Regions from separate parts of the Faecalimonas umbilicata genome, predicted to be linked through region 1. Evidence: a T-box and tRNA genes for the amino acid it is inferred to sense, from the RefSeq annotation. Region 1 holds a T-box; the other holds one or more tRNA genes.

The links. The T-box of region 1 lies ahead of leuS (leucine--tRNA ligase). A T-box ahead of a tRNA ligase gene usually reads a tRNA of that ligase, here a tRNA-Leu.
Region 2: it encodes a tRNA-Leu, which carries the amino acid that the T-box ahead of leuS (leucine--tRNA ligase) is inferred to sense. The anticodon was not compared.

The regions. Positions count from the first base shown of each region.
Region 1 is NZ_AP031411.1:1,927,379-1,937,858, reverse strand. It holds gene trkA (Trk system potassium transporter TrkA) at 1-488, shown strand, start outside; gene ACGG81_RS09230 (TrkH family potassium uptake protein) at 502-1,950, shown strand; gene ACGG81_RS09225 (hypothetical protein) at 2,066-3,664, shown strand; gene ACGG81_RS09220 (hypothetical protein) at 3,678-3,818, shown strand; gene ACGG81_RS09215 (D-alanine--D-alanine ligase family protein) at 3,766-4,824, shown strand; gene ACGG81_RS09210 (hypothetical protein) at 4,944-5,366, opposite strand; T-box leader at 5,566-5,806, shown strand; gene leuS (leucine--tRNA ligase) at 5,887-8,310, shown strand; gene ACGG81_RS09200 (helix-turn-helix transcriptional regulator) at 8,570-9,022, shown strand; gene ACGG81_RS09195 (DUF3796 domain-containing protein) at 9,105-9,458, shown strand; gene ACGG81_RS09190 (helix-turn-helix transcriptional regulator) at 9,451-9,648, shown strand; gene ACGG81_RS09185 (hypothetical protein) at 9,812-10,063, shown strand; gene ACGG81_RS09180 (class I SAM-dependent methyltransferase) at 10,118-10,480, shown strand, end outside.
Region 2 is NZ_AP031411.1:123,513-133,992, reverse strand. It holds gene ACGG81_RS00580 (DUF5050 domain-containing protein) at 1-2,178, opposite strand, end outside; gene ACGG81_RS00575 (hypothetical protein) at 2,175-2,813, opposite strand; gene ACGG81_RS00570 (hypothetical protein) at 3,258-3,899, shown strand; gene ACGG81_RS00565 (ATP-binding protein) at 4,080-4,802, shown strand; gene ACGG81_RS00560 (LytR/AlgR family response regulator transcription factor) at 4,771-5,472, shown strand; tRNA gene ACGG81_RS00555 (tRNA-Leu) at 5,568-5,654, opposite strand; tRNA gene ACGG81_RS00550 (tRNA-Tyr) at 5,672-5,753, opposite strand; gene ACGG81_RS00545 (TetR/AcrR family transcriptional regulator) at 5,980-6,543, shown strand; gene ACGG81_RS00540 (oleate hydratase) at 6,655-8,622, shown strand; gene ACGG81_RS00535 (DUF3048 domain-containing protein) at 8,742-9,854, opposite strand; gene ACGG81_RS00530 (alginate O-acetyltransferase AlgX-related protein) at 9,896-10,480, opposite strand, start outside.

The sequences.
Region 1 (10,480 bases):
GAATCGGTGATGCAGATGCCTTTATTGCACTTACGGGAATGGATGAAGAGAATATCATCATGGCACTTTTTGCAAAACAGCAGGGAGTTCCAAAGATTGTGGCGAAAGTCAATGAAGATTCCAGGGCAGAGATGGTGGCAGGATTTGGGATCAACAGCATTGTATCTACAAAATCTGCGACTGCCGATGCAATTTTAAGCTATGTGCGCGCACGCCAGAATTCAATCCGCAGTGCCAATATTGAGGCAATGTACCATCTTGTAGATGATCGTGTTGAGGCACTGGAATTTATTATAAAAAAACAGACCTCCTATGTGGGAGTACCACTGAAGAGCCTGGAAACTAAGAAAGATGTGCTGATTGCATGTATTGTAAGGAATCGAAAAATTATTATTCCCGGAGGAGAGGATTGCCTCCAGATCGGGGATAGTGTGATCGTAATTACATTGAAATGCAAAGTACAGGATTTTCATGATATTTTAGTGTAGTGGTGGAAGAAAAATGAATTACAAAATGACAGCTTATGTATTAGGAAAAATGTTGGGGGTGGAAGCACTTGTACTTTGTATCCCGGCAGCAGTATCCTTGATTTATGGGGAAACTTCAGACATGGTAGCATTTGGGATTACAAGCGCTGTGCTGTGTGTCTTTTTCCTTCTCTTTGGTAGAAAAAAACCAGAAAATGGAAGAATCTATGGGAAGGACGGGCTTGTGATCGTAGCCGCAGCATGGATATTGTGGTCTGTATTCGGAGCACTTCCATTTTATTTATCAAGAGAGATTCCATCGTATGTGGACGCTCTGTTTGAGACCGTATCTGGATTTACGACGACAGGATCTACCATTCTTACAGATATAGAGGCGCTCTCTTATGGAATGAATTTCTGGAGATGTCTGACGCACTGGATTGGTGGAATGGGTGTACTTGTGTTTGTTATGGTAGTGACTTCTCTGGATGATAAAAGTTCTATGCATTTAATGCGGGCAGAAGTTCCAGGACCAGAAGCGGATAAACTTGTTCCGAAAGCGCGAGAGACCGCAAAGCTTTTATATGCAATGTATCTGGCACTCACTGTCGCGGAGATCATTTTCCTTCTGGCGGGAGGAATGAACTTATATGATAGTATCATTCACTCCTTTAGTACCGCAGGAACCGGAGGATTTGCAAATCATAACAGCAGCGTTGCCTACTATGACAGTGCTTATATTGACGGGGTGATCACCGTTTTTATGATCCTGTTTGGAATCAACTTTAATATGTATTTTCTTCTTTTAATAAAAGATGTAAAATCTGTCTGGAAAAATGAGGAAGTCAGAGCATATCTGGGAATTATAGTGGCGGCAACTTTGGTGATCACCTGCAATGTTCTCTCTATTTACAAAGAACCGTTAAAAGCTTTCCGATATTCGATTTTTCAGGTTGCATCAATTATTACAACGACAGGATTTGCCACGGCAGACTTTAATTTGTGGCCGGAATTGTCAAAATGTATTTTGCTTCTCATTATGGTGATTGGTGCATGTGCCGGCTCTACCGGAGGTGGAGTGAAAGTGTCCAGATTTTTGATCTTGTGGAAAAGTATTTTGAAGCAGGTGAAAGGAATGCTGCATCCGAAATCGGTTAATGTTGTAAAAGTAAATGGAAAGAAAATCAGCAATGAGACGTTGCAAGGGGTGTATGCATATTTTAGTGCATATGTATTTGTATTTGGAATTTCTGTGCTTCTTGTGGCACTTGATAATTTTGATTTTGCAACAACCATATCGGGAGTGCTGACTACATTGAGCAATGTAGGTCCGGGAATTTCAAGAGTAGGTCCGATAGAAAACTTCCAGTCTTTCTCGGTGTTATCTAAAATTGTATTTTCTATGGATATGCTGATCGGAAGGCTTGAAATCTTCCCGTTTCTTATGATTTGTTCTCCAAGTTTCTGGAGAAAACATTTCTAGATTCTATTGTTTATAAGAAGTTTATAAAATATCATCAGACATTGTTTGCGCTGATGATATTTTTGTATTATACTGTTCATTATAACTTATTGATATATAGAAAATGGAGGATGTTATGAAAAAAGCAAAGGCAAAAATAATTGGAGCGATTGTGCTTGCGATTGTTGCATTTTTGTATTACTATTTTACACTGCCGGCAATCAATATCCACTCTCGTGATTTTTGGTTCTTTATTGGGATTTTAGTTGCAGTTCTTGCGCTGATCTACGCGTGGAAGAAACGGCTTCGTCCAGATGAGATTAAGACGAGTAAAGGGATGAAGGCGATTCTATTTGTACTGGCAGCAGTTGTTGTTGTGTATCTTGTGGGAGCGTTACTTTCTTCTCCGATCGTAAATGCGAAGAAGTATCAGAAGCTTCTTAAAGTAGAGGAGGGAGAATTTACAAAGGATATCGAAGAACTTTCCTTTGATCAAATCCCGCTGCTTGACAAAGAGTCTGCAACACTTCTCGGAAATCGAAAGATGGGAAGTATGGTAGATATGGTATCTCAATTTGAGGTGGATGATATTTACAGCCAGATCAACTATCAAGGAAGACCGGTACGTGTTTCTCCGCTCAAATATGCCAGTGGTATTAAATGGATCACGAATCAGTCTGAAGGAATCCCGGCGTATGTCCGTATTGATATGGCCACACAGTCTACAGAGCTTGTAAAATTAGAAAAAGGTATCAAGTATTCTACAAGCGAATATTTTAACCGGAACATTTACAGACATTTGCGCTTCAATTATCCGACTTATATTTTTGACCAGTTAAGTTTTGAGACAGATGATGACGGAGTTCCATACTGGGTATGCCCGGTGAAGAAGTTTAACATTGGTCTGTTTGGAGGAGAGACTGTTGGAAGAGTTGTACTGTGTAATGCAGTGACAGGAGAGACGAAAGACTATGCGATCGATGATGTGCCGAAGTGGATTGACCGTGCATATTCTTCTGATCTTCTTGTACAGCTTTATGATTACTATGGAGCGCTGAAGCATGGATTTTTGAACAGTGTGCTTGGACAGAAAGACTGCCTGAAGACGACAGAAGGATATAACTATCTTGCGATCGATGACGATGTATGGGTATATACGGGTGTGACATCCGTGAGTGGTGACCAGTCCAACGTCGGATTTGTTCTGATGAACCAGAGAACAATGGAAACAAAATTTTATCCGATCGAAGGTGCTACAGAGGCTTCTGCAATGTCATCTGCAGAAGGTCAGGTACAGAACTTGAAATACAAGGCGACTTTCCCGCTTCTTTTAAATCTCTCCGGAGAGCCGACTTATTTTATCGCATTAAAAGATGATGCGGGCCTTGTTAAGAAGTATGCGATGGTAAATGTACAGAAATATCAGCTTGTAGCAATCGGAGATACGGTAAGCCAGTGTGAGGAAAAATACAATGAACTTCTTCTGACGGATGGTGTGATCAAGGAAGAGGAAGACAAGCGAGAAGTACAGACGATGGAAGGAACCATTGCGAAGATTGCACAGGGAGTCGTGGAAGGAAACTCACATTACTATATTCTTCTGGAAGAATCAGAGGAGATTTTTGATGTGTCGGTAGTAGACTTTATTGATGTCATCCGCTATGAGCCGGGACAGAAAGTGACGATTGAATATAAGCAGGATGAGAAGGTAAATACAGTTTTAAGTATTAAATAGAGCAGGATTTGCAATGAAATCAGCATTTTTGGAAATGCATTTTATAGAAAATGCCGATAGAATAGAAAGAAGTGAAAAAAGAAAAGTAAGGATGTGGAAAAATGGGAGAGAAGAAACAGAGAGTAGCGGTAATCTTTGGAGGGCAATCCTCTGAGCATGAAGTTTCCTGTAAGTCAGCAGTTACAGTGATCTCGCATATTGACCGGACAAAATATGAGCCGGTTTTAATCGGGATCACAAAAGAGGGATGCTGGCTGGAAGTGGAAGATACAGAAGCAATTAGAAATGATACCTGGCGTGAAAACGGGAAGCGGGCAATTCTTTCACCGGATGCCGGAGAACATGGAATTCTCGTGTTGGGGGATACTGTGGAGAAGATCCAGGTAGATGTGATCTTTCCAGTTCTTCACGGAATGTACGGTGAAGATGGAACCATCCAGGGATTGTTTGAACTTGCGAAAATCCCTTATGTCGGATGTGGGGTACTTGCATCAGCGGTATCCATGGATAAACTTTACACGAAGATCATCGTAGATCGTCTTGGAATCCGTCAGGCAAAGTTTGTTGGAATCCATGCATATGAGCTTGAGGAGATCGACAAGGTGCTTGACAAGGTGGAGGAAGTGCTTCCGTATCCGGTATTTGTAAAGCCGTCCAAAGCAGGGTCTTCTCAGGGAGTCAATCAGGCAAAAGACAGAGAAGAATTACAGGCAGCATTGCTTGAAGCGACAAAGCATGATACAAAGATTCTTGTGGAAGAGACGATTAAAGGGCGTGAGATTGAATGTGCAGTGCTTGGTGGAAAGAATGTGAAAGCATCTGACGTCGGTGAAATTAAGGCAGCAGATACGTTCTACACTTATGAAGCAAAGTACAATAATCCGGATTCTAAGACAGATACTCATCCGGAACTGCCAGAAGGAGCATTGGAAAAGGCGAGAGAAGATGCTGTTGCAATTTTCAAAGCGGTAGATGGCTTTGGACTTTCCAGAGTGGATTTCTTCCTGGAACATGGTACAAATGAAGTGATTTTCAATGAGATCAATACATTGCCTGGATTTACGAATATCAGCATGTACCCAATGCTTTGGAGAGAAAAAGGAATCGATACGACAGCGCTTGTGACAGAGCTGATCGAGCTTGCATTTGAAAGAAAATAGAGTATACGAAAATAGAAAAAAGATAAGAGAAAAGCCTTGCGGTAGCAATTACTGCAAGGCTTTTAAAAGTAATGGAAATTATGGACTATTAACTTTTCCATTTGAATTGCTTCGTTGTTTTAATTAAGAAGTGCACAGTCAGTCAAGTCAATTCCGTTTAACTGGTCTTTCTCTGCGCTGATACTTAAATAGAAATTCACATCATGTCTCTTAGAGATATTTTTCAACCGTTCAATGAAGCGAGGCATATTCTCAGAAGAAATATTGGCATGTTTTAAAATACCATCGATAAAAATAGCCTGAATATCATGGTTAGCACTAAGCATTCCATAAATAAATCCAGTGTAGTCGTCAATGTTCTTGATGGAAGGATAGTCATCCATACAGATTACTCTGATATCAAAAGATAAACTGTATGTATCGTTGTGACTGTTCTTGATAAACGTTACATTGCCGTCACACTGCTTTACTGTCTCATTTGCTAATTCGATCATCTGTTGTGTTTTGCCGCTCCCTTTAGGGCCTGTTAATAAATTTACCATGGCACTATCTCCTTTATAATGTTTTTTCGTTCTGTCGATTATGTAATGTATTATACACTAATTATAAGAAAATGGCAATAAAATATAAAAATTTATGCGAAATTTACAAAAAAATACAGCTTTTCCCAATGCCTTGACAAATAGTCTTCGTATGATAAAATAGAAATATCATTGAAATTGTGATGACAGATTGAATCAGACAATGGCAAAGAAGAGGAGTAGTAAGAGTCTATCGTTTTCAGAGAGCTGCCGGCAGGTGTGAGGCAGCAGCGTAATCTCCGAACTCACCTTGGAGCCCTTCTATTGAACGAGAGATACAGAATACACTGTATGGAAGTAGATAGAGGCGGGACTTCCCGTTACAGAAGCAATGAGTGCGTACAGTGAGATGCTGTATGAATAAGAGTGGTACCACGGAAGTCAGCCTTTTCGTCTCTTGATGGGATGAGAGGTTTTTTTTTATTGCATAGGAAATTGATTTCCGCAGAGGGAATTCTTGGAGAAAAAGGAGGAAAAAAGAATGGCAGTACCTTATAATCATAAGGCGATTGAAAAAAAATGGCGTGAAAACTGGGAAAAGCATCCAGTGAACGTAAAAGAAGATGAAAATGGAAAGAGAGAGAAATATTATTGTCTCGATATGTTCCCATATCCATCAGGAAATGGTCTCCATGTCGGACACTGGAGAGGATACGTAATCTCTGATGTATGGAGCAGATATAAGTTATTACAGAAATACTATATTGTACATCCAATGGGATGGGATGCATTTGGACTTCCGGCAGAAAACTATGCAATCAAGATGGGCGTGCATCCATCGATTTCTACTGCTGAGAATGTAAAAAATATTAAGAGACAGATCAATGAGATCGCAGCTCTCTATGACTGGGATATGGAAGTCAATACAACTGATCCAGAATTTTATAAATGGACACAATGGATCTTTGTAAAAATGTTCAAAGAAGGACTGGCATACGAGAAGGAATTCCCGATCAACTGGTGCCCTTCCTGCAAGACAGGTCTTGCGAATGAAGAAGTAGTAAATGGTAAATGTGAGCGCTGCGGAACAGAAGTGACAAAGAAAAATCTTCGTCAGTGGATGCTTCGGATCACAAAATACGCAGAGAGGCTTCTTGCAGATCTCGATAAATTAGATTGGCCGGAGAAGGTAAAGAAGATGCAGGCAGACTGGATCGGAAAATCTTACGGTGCAGAAGTTGATTTCCAGGTAGAAGGAAGAGAAGATAAGATCACTGTCTATACGACAAGACCAGATACTCTTCACGGGGCGACATTTATGGTACTTGCACCGGAGCATGCGCTTGCTAAGAGTCTTGCCACAGACGAGACAAGAGAAGCGGTAGAACAGTATATCTATGATGCTTCTATGAAGTCGAATGTAGACAGACTTCAGGATAAGGAAAAGACAGGAGTGTTTACAGGATCTTATGCGATCAACCCATTAAATGGAGCAAAGACACCAATCTGGCTCTCTGATTATGTTCTCGCAGACTATGGTACCGGAGCAATCATGTGTGTGCCGGCTCACGATGATCGTGACTTTGCATTTGCAAAGAAATTCGATCTTCCAATCGTACAGGTAATCGCAAAAGATGGAAAAGAAATTGAAAATATGACAGAGGCCTATACAGAGGCAGCAGGAACGATGATCAATTCTGGTGAGTGGAACGGAATGGAATCAGCTGTTTTGAAAAAAGAAGCGCCGCATATCATCGAAGAACGTGGATTTGGAAAGGCAACTGTCAACTATAAACTGCGTGACTGGGTATTCTCGCGCCAGCGTTACTGGGGAGAACCAATTCCGATTGTACACTGCCCGGATTGTGGAGCAGTTCCAGTACCGGAAGAGCAGCTTCCTCTGACACTTCCGGAAGTAGATTCTTATGAGCCGACCGGAACAGGAGAATCTCCGCTTGCAGGAATTGAAAGCTGGGTAAATACAACTTGTCCAGTTTGTGGAAAACCTGCAAAACGTGAGACAAACACAATGCCACAGTGGGCTGGATCTTCCTGGTATTTCCTCCGCTATGTGGACAGCCATAATTCCGAAGCACTTGTATCAAGAGAAAAAGCAGATGAGATGCTTCCGGTAGATATGTATATTGGAGGAGTAGAACACGCGGTACTTCATTTATTGTACTCTCGTTTCTACACAAAATTCCTCTGTGATATTGGGGCAATTGATTTTGATGAGCCATTCAAGAAATTATTCAATCAGGGAATGATCACTGGTAAAAACGGAATCAAGATGAGTAAATCAAAAGGAAACGTCGTATCTCCGGATGATCTTGTAAGAGATTACGGCTGTGACTCTCTGAGAATGTATGAATTATTCGTAGGTCCACCGGAATTAGATGCAGAGTGGGATGACAGAGGAATCGATGGTGTTTACCGTTTCTTAAATAAAGTATGGAATCTCGTTATGGACAGCAAAGACAAAAATGTCAGCGCAACAAAAGAGATGATCAAGATCCGTAATAAAATGGTATATGATATTACAACACGTTTGGAAAGCTTTAGCTTAAACACAGTTATTTCAGGATTTATGGAGTACAACAATAAGCTGAATGAGATTGCAAAAAAAGCAGGCGGCGTGGATAAAGAAACATTAAGCACACTGGCAGTACTGCTTGCTCCGTTTGCTCCGCATATGGCAGAAGAGTTATGGCAGCAGCTCGGACACGAAGGAACCGTATTCAATGCGGGATGGCCGACTTATGATGAAGAGGCGATGAAAGACGACGAGGTCGAAATCGCTGTACAGATCAACGGAAAGACAAGAGCTGTCGTGACACTTGCGGCAGATGTATCTAAAGAAGATGCAATTGCAAAAGGAAAAGAAGCAGTGGCAGATAAACTGACAGGAATGATCGTAAAAGAGATTTACGTTCCGGGAAGAATTATTAATATTGTGCAGAAGTAGGCAGTGCAGATAACGGAAAAGATGGACTTATCCTGTTTATAGGAATAAGGCCATCTTTTTTGGTATCTATAGGGCATATGCCTGTCAAGCAAACGAGCTAGTCTAGTGAGCTTGTATAGCACTGCTGTAGAATACTGCAAAATAGCGTAACAGGTTTGTGAAATGGATGTTACCAAAATGGAAACAAGGGAAATACATACTGGTACTTTTATTTTGGATTTTATCGTTATATGATGAGAATGAAAGAGAGGTATGGAGTATGGCGTTAAATGATAACATCAAAAAATTCAGAGAAGAAAAAAATCTTACTCAGCAACAACTTGCAGATAAGTTATATGTTTCAAGGCAGACAGTTTGTCGCTGGGAAAAAGGTTCAAGATGTCCGGATTTGATTACAGCAAAAAAACTGGCATTAGAACTAGACGTAAGTGTGGACGAACTTATATCTGATGAAGATGTAAAGGATCTTCAAGTAAATTATGGAATATGGAAATCTGAAAGAATAAAAGATAAAAAGCATTTGCAGGTACTTCAAAAAAGGATATTAGACTTTATACAAATTGTGGGAGCTGTATTTTTAGCAATCACGATTTTGCTACGAGTACAATTAGATATGAGAGTGCCTGTATGGTGTACAATCGTTTGCTTTATTATTGTAGCAGGAGCATTTCTCTGTAGTTTCATAGTTTCTAAAAGGTTGAGAGAGATGTAGTGTGCATTCTTGACTTTAAACATGAAAAGTGGTATATTTATAACATAAAGTGTTAAATATACCACATAGAAGGAGGTCTATTATGAAGTGTAGGTATGGCTTTTTAGGTTTTTTCTCTCTCATTGGCTTGCTGGGATTTTGGACAGATAATCCTATGTTTTTCCCGTTTTTAGGTTTTGCCTTATTTTTTGAATATTTCTTTGTGGAAACAGATGAAATGTTTGTTCAAAATATGAGAAAAGCTGCTGCGTGGGCGTTTTTCTCTGAATTAGTAATAACAGCCATTGTCACGTTCTATTATGCAATCATAGAGCATAATTCTAATGTCGCGCTTGTAAAAGGGATTGGTTTGGGATTTGGGTTTTCCATAATTGTCTTCTGCTTTGTTACTGCTTATTTTGATTGGAAAGATAGGTGTGGTGTATCCGATGATTAAAAACAGAATTAAAGAGTATAGAGCAAGATTTGATATGAAACAGGAAGAATTGGCTGCAAAAGTAGGTGTACGCCGAGAAACTATAGGAAACCTTGAAAAGGGAAAATACAATCCATCATTGGTTTTGGCATGGAATATCGCAAAGACATTCCATGTTACGATTGAAGAAATTTTTACAGTAGAAGAATAATTTTCTAAAATCTTTACTTACATTTAACTTGTAACAGTGATCTAAAATGGTAAAATTATCGTAATAGAAGTAGAAATCGGAGGATGGTAATATGTTCTTGATAATGATAATTAGTATGATCATTGGATTGGCCCTTTCTTTTTTTCTTGCAAGAAGATATGATATGAGTGAAAAAGTAGACAAAGGGGTTGAATTTTGTTATTGGAAATTGAGTTATAGACGAAAATTAATCAGAACATTATGGATGATACCTGTATTGATAATGATAAACATCGTAATTTATAAAGAGTTTCCGGCATATTCCTATGCAAGGATTATTGGCGTGATTCTTTTTCTGCCGGTTTTTATTCAGGCTGCGTATAATTATAAGAAGTGGAAAAACGAAACAGCGCAAGAAGAGGATGTCAAGTATTAAAAAATATGATATGCTAAAGATGGCAAAAAGAAAAGTTTAGCAAGGGGAAAAGAGATGGCAAGGCAAAATATTTATGATGACGAATGTTTTTTTGAAGGTTACAAAAAGATAAGACAGAACGAAATAAATGCCAATACCTTGTTTGAGATTCCCGAATTGTTTGCATTATTACCTGATTTAAATGGAAAAACAATATTGGATATGGGTTGCGGTTTTGGGGAGCACTGTACAAAATTTGTGGAATTAGGTGCAGCAACGGTTGTAGGAATTGATATTTCCAAAAAGATGTTGGAGGTTGCAGAAGCAGAGAATGGACATCCTTCTATTTCCTATATCCATATGCCTATCGAAGAAATATCAAAATTGCATAAAAAGTTTGATATCGTAATCAGCTCTCTTGCGATGCACTATGTTGAA
Region 2 (10,480 bases), 1.1 Mb from region 1:
CTTGCCAGTTCCTGCCAGCTGATAGTAGATAAATCCATCTTTAATCGCAAGATAACTTCCATCCCCTAATTTCGTTTCCTCTTCATTAGAAATGTTCAAGCTATAGATTTCTTCCTCATTCGGATCCGAACAGATAATATATTTCTCCGTCGCCGCTTTCAGTTTTCCTTTTTTGATCTCTGTAATGTCTCCACTCTTTCGGTCATAACTGCAAATCTTTGTCACTGACATATTGTCGATCGGCTTCTCATAGAAGATTTTTTCGTCGGTAACTGCGATCTCCCCGGCGCCTTCTGCCTCGAAGACCGTCTCTTCATTTCCAGACGGATCTCTCTTGATCAGCGCATTGCTCACTCCTGGCAGTGCCTGATACTGTGCCAGCGTTCCAGTCTCTTCAAAACTGCTCTTCTGATATTTCCAGTAATAGATGGAGCCATCCTCTCCTTGAATCACATTTCCCACACCTTCATTTTCTGCCTGCATACGTTCCTCTGTGATCAGAGAGAGCGGAATCTTCTGACGGACAATGCCATCCTCTATTTTTTCGTTGTATAAATTTGTATATTCTGTATTTAACAGAAGCGCACTGTCATATCTTGCACTCTCATTCATCCTTATGATCAGCTCATAACTTTTCGTGATCAGTTCCTGAAGATTCATCATTTCTAACTGCACAGTATCCCACTTCGTCACATCAATCTCATCCGCAGAAGGTGGGTTCCCTTCTGCCTCTCTTACTTTTCCGATGCGATCCCATGTGTGAAAATAAGTCCGAATCATCAGCATATAGTTTGCCCTTGCTTCCTTGAGCTGCTCGATTGTGATTGCCTGCTGATTCACAACATGATTTAATACATAACTGCAATTGTGCAGTGACATTGCGCCGATATCCAGCAGTACATCCGCATCATACGCATCGCTTCCGAGATCAAACTGTTTAGAAATCTCTGGGATTGCAGAGGCCACAGGAACAATCATCCCATAGACTTCCAACGCTTTTCCGGCGACCGGAACCTTTTTAAAAAGCTCAGAGGCAAATACATCCATTACCTGGAGAATGATCTGATGCCATAATTCTTTCTCCGAATCAGAACTATTCTCATACAGCCTTTTTGCAGAGTCCTGAAGCATTTCTGCTCTTTCTCCTGCTCTCTTTACATAGGATATATCACTGTCTGCAAGTGATTTCAGCTGATCACAGTAAATCTCTTGCCAGTTTTCTAGGCGATGGACCGCCTCAATCACTGTATACAAGCGCAGTGCAATATCCAGATCCGTTGCTGTCTGCGACACACTCCCCTGACTTTTAATTAATTTTGTAAGCCACTCTTCCGGAATCACATCCCACTTCGTAAATGGAATCCCATTTCTTTTTTCCATATATTTCAAAATACCGGACAAGTCTTCCGGCATCTTTCCAAGTCCCTCTAACATCCCATATCCATCTTTAAATATCTTCAACAGTGTTTCCATATCTGCAAAAATATCGTCTTTTCCTTCCAGATATTTTGAATCGTCTTTTCCAAGATCATATAATACTTTCTCGCACTGCTGTTTCTCAATCATTCTTTCGCCGATGACTGATAAAATAATCCGGTAATCAATCTCATCTCCCAGCGCCAGCAGCACATATTTAAAACTCTTCTCATATACATGATTGCCATAAAGATCTTCGGCAAGCGGGCGCATTTTTGCCAGTTTTGGGAAATCATTCAAAAGATTCCAAAGAGTCTCTTTCGGAGCATCTACGACAACCGTTTCCTCATCCATCTGCCATCCTGCATTCAGCAGGTACATTGTCTTCTCCAATGGAAGATAAATTTCATCATCTTTCACCTTACATTCCAGCGGAAAGGTCTGTCTTGAAATCGGTCCAATCTCATTTTCTAATGTTGCCGTCCCTTCTTCTACATTGATCCTCACCATATAGCCATTCCGGTTTAGGTCGACTCCGTATGCTTTTTCTTCTACAACTGCCCCACAGACCTGTGCGATTTCTTGCGGCTGTGCATAAATGATCTTGTCTTCTGCCTTTACATAAATCTGTGTCTTTTCTCCGGTCGCATACTCACGTATATTCAAATAACCGTTCTGCTCCTTTTCTTCTGCAAGTACACTAATCGGCTGCACAAGCATACAGACAGCAAGTATCATTCCCCATATCCGTTTTCTTCTCATTGTGCTCCCTCCAACTCCTTCACGACTTCACTGTAAAGTTCCACATACCCCCCAAGCAGTGCATCTGACAATTCATCGGTCATCTCTATTCTCCACTGAAGGTTTTCTTCCTTGAGAAGTATGTCTGCTTTATACGTCTTCATTGGCATTTCTCCCAGATTTTTTGTATCCCAATCTGAAAGGAGATGTAAAAAATCATTTAGCACAGTCCCCGAATCTGATTTTAAATGTGTCTTCTTTTCAATCTCCAACTCTGCAATGGCAGGAAGATCCAGATTTGTAATTTCTACTGAAACCCAACAACTTCCATCTTTATGTTTCTTTGCTTTTCCAATCTCATAAGACAGATGATCTGCCGCAATCTTCATATATTCACTAAATTCCACAGGTTCTCCATACCCCTGATTCCAGAGAAGTCTTGTCAGCATTTCGCCATCTTTATCTTGATATGCATTCAGAAACTCCTCACAGACTCCCTGCGCCTCCTCCAGTGTCTTCTGTTCATACGCTTCCTCTCTCTCCTTTTCCGCACGTTTATTCAGCAAACCTGCCACTACAAAAATAAATAGGATGAGCAGAAGAACAATCGTCAGTATGACCCCTCTGGTTCGCCTCTCCTGTTTCTTTCTTTTCATATACATTCCTCCTATTTTTTCTTCTGTTTTTTTCATGATTATACTACTTCCCTATATCGTTTTGTATGATCACGTCATGGATTTCAAGATATATGTAATATATAACCTTACCTTGTCTTTTCTCACTGCTTCCCTCTGTGATATAATAGATTCGGATTTAAACTTTTAGAAAAAGAGGAGGAAGCATCTATTATGATCTTATCGAGTAAATTTTTTCTCATACTGATACAGCTGGTTGTCCTAATTTTTTCATTTCTCACCTGCCGTTTCTTCTTTCCTCTGAAAAAATACTTTCGCAGACACTCTACACTCTGCCTGATTTTTCTGTGCTGTGTGTTTGCTATACTGGTTTCTTTGATTCCTGATGAATCTTTCCCTTATATCTGCTTTGCAATGATCTTTTTTCAGCTGATCACTTGTTTTCCCTTTTTCGAGGGACGGCTTTTGACAAAAGTAAACTTGATTTTTCTCTTTTATCTGATGTTGATAGCGATCGAATCCTTTTTTATGTTGATCATCAGTGTCGCTGATATTCTATTTCCAGATAATACACTTGAGAGTACAATGCTGTTTTTAAACTACGACTTCAAAACATTGTCTCTATATACCTCTGTGTATGTGTTCTGTTTATATTTCTTCTATAAGAAATTGCTTCCAAAGCTCAGATATTATTATGGATTTGTCCCGGAATCTTCTGTTTTAAAACTAATCCTTCCTATTATCTGTATGTACAATCTGTCAAATATTTTATTTGCCCAGATAGACAGCGACAAACCCTCCACCCTGTTGATCCATGTAGGCATCAGCCTTATCCTGCTTCTGTTTTTTTTCTTTTATATTTCAAAAACCTGCAGAATCTTTGAAGAAGCAGAACAGAGAAAACAATCTCTTCTTCTGCAAAGACAGAAGTCAAAAAGTCAATCGGAATATACACGGACACTTGAGCAAAAATACCGTGCTATCCGGCGCTGGGAACATGACAGTTCTAATCACCTGACCACAATGACATATCTGGCAAAGGATGGTCACTGGGATGAAGTATCTGCTTATCTCGAAGAACTTATGAAACAAAAGGAGGCGGATTAGCTTATGAAATATAGAATCTTTTTCTTTTTAAGCCTACTATTGATGCCTCTGTCCGCGGGTGGTCTTTTCCTTGCTTTTCTATCTCTCCCCACTACTTCTCTGCTATTTTGCATCACTGAACTATTCAGTGCAACGGCATCACTTTCCGCTATCTTATTCTTTGGGATCGGTTTTTTTCAGATGGTAAAAGAACAGAACACAAAAAGCGAACTTGCTCTGTTAAAGCAACAGCAGGAAGTATCCTCCATTCAGGAGCAACAATTATCCAACCTGCAGAAAGATACTATCCACAACAAAAAATCCTTCTATCATCATCTGGAAACAATACAAAAAGCAATCCGCTCCGAGCAATATACAGAAGCACTTTCTTCTCTGGAGTCACTCTTACTTCGTCCTTCCAGAAGTAATCCTGCTTCCTATTGTGCAGATTCTTACATAAACGCTGTCCTGCAATTCAAACAAGAGGAGGCTCACCGGTATGGAATTTCTGTCAATTATCAGATCCTTCTTCCGGATCTCCAGCTTTTGAAAAATTTCTCTGCATCCGAACTATCCTGCATTCTATTTAATCTATTGGACAATGGTATCGAAGCATGTATCCAATCTGAAAAAGCTACACCTGAAATCCATCTGCAAATTCATACAGAGGGAACCATGCTCTGCATTCATATGGAAAATACAAAAACACCGGCTCGGACATTTCAAAAAACAACTACAAAATCTGCTGCAATCCGTCATGGATTCGGTCTTGGAATTATAGAGACAATCGTTGAAAAATATGGAGGAATCTGTCACTTTACAGATCAGGGAGATTCTTTTGATTCCTCCATCATTCTCAATTACCAGGAAAACAGGAGGTATCCAATTTCAAATGATACATATTGCAATTTGCGAAGACATTGAAACACATGCAAACAAGATGAAAGAACTGCTGACAGCTGTCCTTCCAAAGAATATAACTCTGACACACTATACATCCGGTAAGGAAATGCTGTCAGATATCCAGGATTCCCATATCATCTATGATCTGGCGATTATGGATATCGAGCTCGGTGATGCATCGGGAATCACTCTCTCATCACGACTATCTGAATACTGCCCGGACATACAGATCATCTTTGTCAGTCAATATCTAAAATATGTCAGCCCGGTTTACGAGACTGCACATACCTACTTCATCTATAAACCGGAATTAGAACTTTATCTAAAACCTGCCGTTCAAAAAGCACTGCAAAAGATTGAGGAGCACAGCCATCTGATTCTGACTCTTTCCTGGAACAAAAAGAAAACAGAAATTCTCCAGAAAGATATCTGCTATATGGAACGGCTACTCCGGAAAACGGCTGTCTACACCCTCCATGATACTTTTTACACGGCAGAAAAGCTCTCCTCTATTTTAGCTCAGCTTTCCCCTTCCTTCACTTTATGCCATCGGAGCTATCTCATCAACCTCGAACAATTATCTGCTTTCCTGCCGGGATATCTCTGCCTGAAAGATGGAAGACAGATTCCTGTAAGCCGTTCTTACATCCAGAGTGTCCGGGAACAGTTTCTCCAGATATATCGCGATTAACTCTACCGACACACATCCGATTCTGCATACCCAAAAAACAGCACAAAAAAAGTGGAAGAAACTCAATCAAAAGTTTCTTCCACTTTTTTCAATAATGCCGCAGACCGGAATCGAACCGGTACGGGAGTATAAGTCCCGCAGGATTTTAAGTCCTGTGCGTCTGCCTGTTCCGCCACTGCGGCATACAAAGTATTTTAAATGGATGGAGAAGGATTCGAACCTTCGAAGGCGTTGCCAACAGATTTACAGTCTGCCCCCTTTGGCCACTCGGGAATCCATCCATTTTCTTGAAGCAAATTGCCTCAACTAGTATATATTTATATCATATCTGTTCTGAAAATGCAAGCAATTTTTTATCATTTTTACATCCTTCTATTTGTATGCTATACTTAGCTTATCTTAGCAAAATCATTTTCCAATTTTGTAAAATATCATTTTTTATAGGCACGGAAATCCGCGACTCCTTCCTCCGTGCCTGTTATCGCGGATGATCTGGAGGAATGGCAAATGTCTAATATTACGAAATACGCGCTGGAAGCATCATTAAAAAAACTCTTATTAAAAAAACCCCTAGACAAGATCACGATCAATGATCTCACATCAGACTGCGGAATCAGCCGCATGGCCTTCTACTATCATTTTAAGGATATTTATGATCTTGTAGAATGGTCATGCCTGGAAGATGCAACGAAAGCACTTCAGGGAAAGAAAACTTATGACACCTGGCAGGAAGGACTTCTTCAAATTTTTGAAGTCGTTTTTGAAAATAAACCTTTCATCCTAAATGCTTACCGCTGCCTCAGCCGGGAACAGATTGAAAATTATCTCTTTCACCTTACTTACGAGCTGATCGCCGGTGTCGTCGAAGAGCAGGCCGCCCAGACACCAATCTCTGAACATGCAAAGAAATTTATTGCTGAATTTTACAAATACAGCTTTGTCGGTCTTATGCTCGACTGGATCAAACATGGCATGAAAGAAAATTATGAAGAAATCGTACATAATATCTGCGTTACCATGTACGGAACAATTGCAAATTCCATTCATAATTTTACAAAACAAGGGGAATGATAAAAAAATAATCATCTCCCTCTCTTTGTAAATTGCCACAAAAGAAAAGAACGTCTATGCTGAAAGTACAGAAGAAAGCAATGTAGTTATTTCAGAAAGGTGGTCATCTATATGGCAAAGAAAAAATTAGCGATCGGTGTTGCCTCCGCAGTTGCCGCAGGAGCAGGCGCCGCCATTTTATTAAAGAAAAAATCCGATGTAGAATCTCACACTGCTTCCTCAAAAAGTGTTTCCAAATCTTCCGACTATCGGAACACAGAGCGAGGCAAGCATGAGAAAAACAGCAAAGGAATCTACTATTCCAACGGAAATTATGAAGCGTTTGCACGTCCGGAAAAACCTGACGGAGTTGATGAGAAACACGCTTACATTGTAGGAAGCGGGCTCGCAGCACTCGCAGCCGCATGCTTTCTCGTAAGAGATGCCCAGATGCCGGGACCTCATATTCACATTTTAGAGGCGATGGATATTGCTGGAGGAGCCTGTGACGGAATTTTCGATCCTTCTCGCGGCTATATTATGCGAGGCGGCAGAGAGATGGAAGATCACTTTGAATGCCTTTGGGATCTCTTCCACAGCATCCCTTCTCTTGAGACCTCTGGTGCTTCTGTTCTTGACGAATATTACTGGCTCAACAAGCATGATCCGAACTATTCTCTTTGCCGTGCAACCGTACAACGCGGAAAAGATGCACACACAGATGGAAAATTCAATTTAAGTCAGAAAGGCTGCATAGAGATCATGAAACTGTTTATGACAAAAGACGAAGATCTCTATGACAAAACCATCGAAGATGTCTTTGATGACGAAGTTTTCAACTCTACCTTCTGGCTATACTGGAGAACGATGTTTGCTTTTGAAAACTGGCACAGTGCATTAGAAATGAAGCTGTATTTCCAGCGCTTCATTCACCATATTGCAGGGCTCCCTGATTTCAGTGCTCTGAAATTCACAAAATACAACCAGTACGAATCTCTGATTCTTCCAATGCAGAAATATTTGGAGAATGCAGGTGTCGACTTCCAGTTCAACACTGAAGTAACGAATGTTGTCTTTGAATTTAAAGATCATAAGAAAATTGCATCCGCAATTGAATGCAAGGTAAAAGGTGTCGAAAAGGGAATCCTGCTTACAGAGAACGATCTTGTCTTTGTGACAAACGGAAGCTGTACCGAAGGAACGATTTACGGTGACCAGAACCATGCACCAAATGGCGATGCAGAAGTACGCACGAGTGGATGCTGGAACTTATGGAAAAATATCGCACGGCAGGATCCATCTTTTGGACATCCTGAGAAATTCTGCTCTGATATTTCCAAAACAAACTGGGAATCTGCAACGATCACAACACTGGATGATAAGATTATTCCTTACATCACAAAGATCTGTAAACGTGATCCAAAGAGTGGAAAAGTCGTAACCGGAGGAATCGTGAGCTGCCAGGATTCCAAATGGCTCATGAGTTGGACCATCAACCGTCAGGGACAATTTAAAGAACAGGATAAAGATAAAGTATGTGTCTGGGTATATGGACTATTTACCGATGTTCCGGGAGATTTCGTCAAGAAACCGATGCGGGAATGTACCGGAAAGGAGATCACGGAAGAATGGCTGTACCATATCGGTGTTCCGGTAGAACAGATTCCTGAACTGGCAGAACAGAGTGCAGTCTGTGTTCCGACAATGATGCCGTATATCACTGCATTCTTCATGCCTCGAACAAAAGGAGACCGTCCGGATGTCATCCCGGATGGATGTGTAAACTTTGCATTCCTTGGACAGTTTGCCGATACTCCTCGCGACACGGTATTTACAACAGAATATTCTGTTCGTACTGCGATGGAAGCCGTATACGGTCTTCTCGGCGTAGACCGTGGTGTACCGGAAGTATGGGGCAGTGTCTACGATATCCGCGACCTGCTCGACAGCTCTGTCAAGCTCATGGATGGAAAATCCCCTCTCGACATTCAGCTTCCGGGGCCGTTAAATGCACTGAAGAAACCACTGATCCGTGTGATAAAAGGAACGGTAATTGAAAAATTACTCAGAGATCATGACATCCTGACAGATGAAATGTAACCTCGTTCTCCCCTAAGCACTGCTTCAAATACTATCTAAATAAAAAAATACGTCTCCGCAGAAATTGTGACTGCCTTATGTGAAAATCACAGCATTTCTGCAAGACGTATTTTTTTCTGTTATTGGAAAGTCGCCTGATCGGCGTAATTTACTGCAATATAGCTCTTTCCTCTGTTGATCTTAATTTCCTTCCCATTCTGATCATAAAATTTCAGCCTGGACTGCTCATTTTTTTCTTCCTTTGACCAGTGAATTTTCTGCACACCACCGTTGGAAATATAGTATCCAACCGAATCGCTGGCGCCATCCCAGTCTACCTCTTTATGTCCAATCTCATCTCTCACTGTAATCGATGTTTCCAGGACAAATACGTTTGTAAATGCAAGCTGCTCTCCAGTATTTCCATCGATCTGCGGTTTTCCATTTAAGTCTTTGACATATACTTTTTTTGCTTCATCATAAGTAAGTGTCGCTCTGGCAGCTCCAAAATTAATATCTACTTTCTGACAATCCTCTCCGTCCGGTTTTACCTGCTCATTGAGTCCGTAAAACGAAAAAGCCGCATCCTTTTTATCTTCCTCGATATCCGTTCTCAATCCTCTGGACTGCACGACACTGGCAAACTGAGTACCATCAAAATATCCTGTATGCTCGAGATCATATCCTGCACTTAGACGCGCCTGATCTCTTCCGAACAGACCGCTTCCATCACTGATTCCATCAATCTGGTCCAGATTCAGCGAAGCAATGTATTCTCCGATTGTGTCATCGCTTCCCCAGTTGACATAAAAGGCATCGAATCCTTCTGACAGCGCCGGAAAATATGCGCGGCAGCTTCGGATCGCACAGATTTTCGGGACAGCCGTATAATCACCGTACAGCGCCATAAATCTTGTCGCATCCCCCTCTACCGGGATTTCAAAAATAATATCTGCCTTTCCGACCCCATACTGCGGCATCGCCGGATCCACGTTATTGACCATGACTGCCACTGGACGTTTCCCGATCGCACCCTCTGTCAGATCCAAAACTCCGGTCAGAAGATTCTGATTTGCGGGAATCTCCTCCGACGATGCACTCTCCTCTGATCCTTTCGTATCCTCACTCTTCTGCTCTTTTGCATCCGACTGGCCTGCCTTTACAGATTCCTCCTGTTGTTTCCCACTTTTTCCACATCCCGGAATAACCGCGAGCATCAGGCACATGGACAATAGCAACATTCTCTTCTTCATACGACTTCCTCCTTACCCTTCCTAGATTTCTCCCTCTGCATTTACCTGTTTTCTTTATGATAGCAGACTTTTTTTCCACTTTCCACAGCAATTATAGAAATGTTATCCACATTTAACAGCTGTTTTTCCACTGTTGTTGTGTAAACTCCGTCTTCTCTTCTCACCAAGTCAAATACCTGATTCCCTTCCTGCAAATATGCATATTGGGTATCGGCCGAAAGCCCCTCTATCGATATTACTTCATAGATTTGCCCCTCTTCTACTTGATACATCGTCTCCGGCATCGTAAGATTTTCCTCCGGCATCTCCTCAAATGACTCTAACACCGGTGGGAGATTCATCGTTTTTATCTGCTCATACGGAAAATAGTCTTCTATAAAAGTATACTCTGCCACTTCAAAAACAACACATTCCGGCTGAAACATCGTAAAATAATAATCAAAGTCAAAAATGTTCCGATAATCATGAACAGAAATATATTCTCCAAGACTGTTCTCCAAAAATTTAGAACCTAGACCATTTAAATAACTTCCTTGAAAAACAAGTGTTCTCGGCACCCCTTCGGCAACTTTCTGCTTATTTACATAATAATTGAAATGATTAAAGCTTTCGTCTCTTCTGACTTC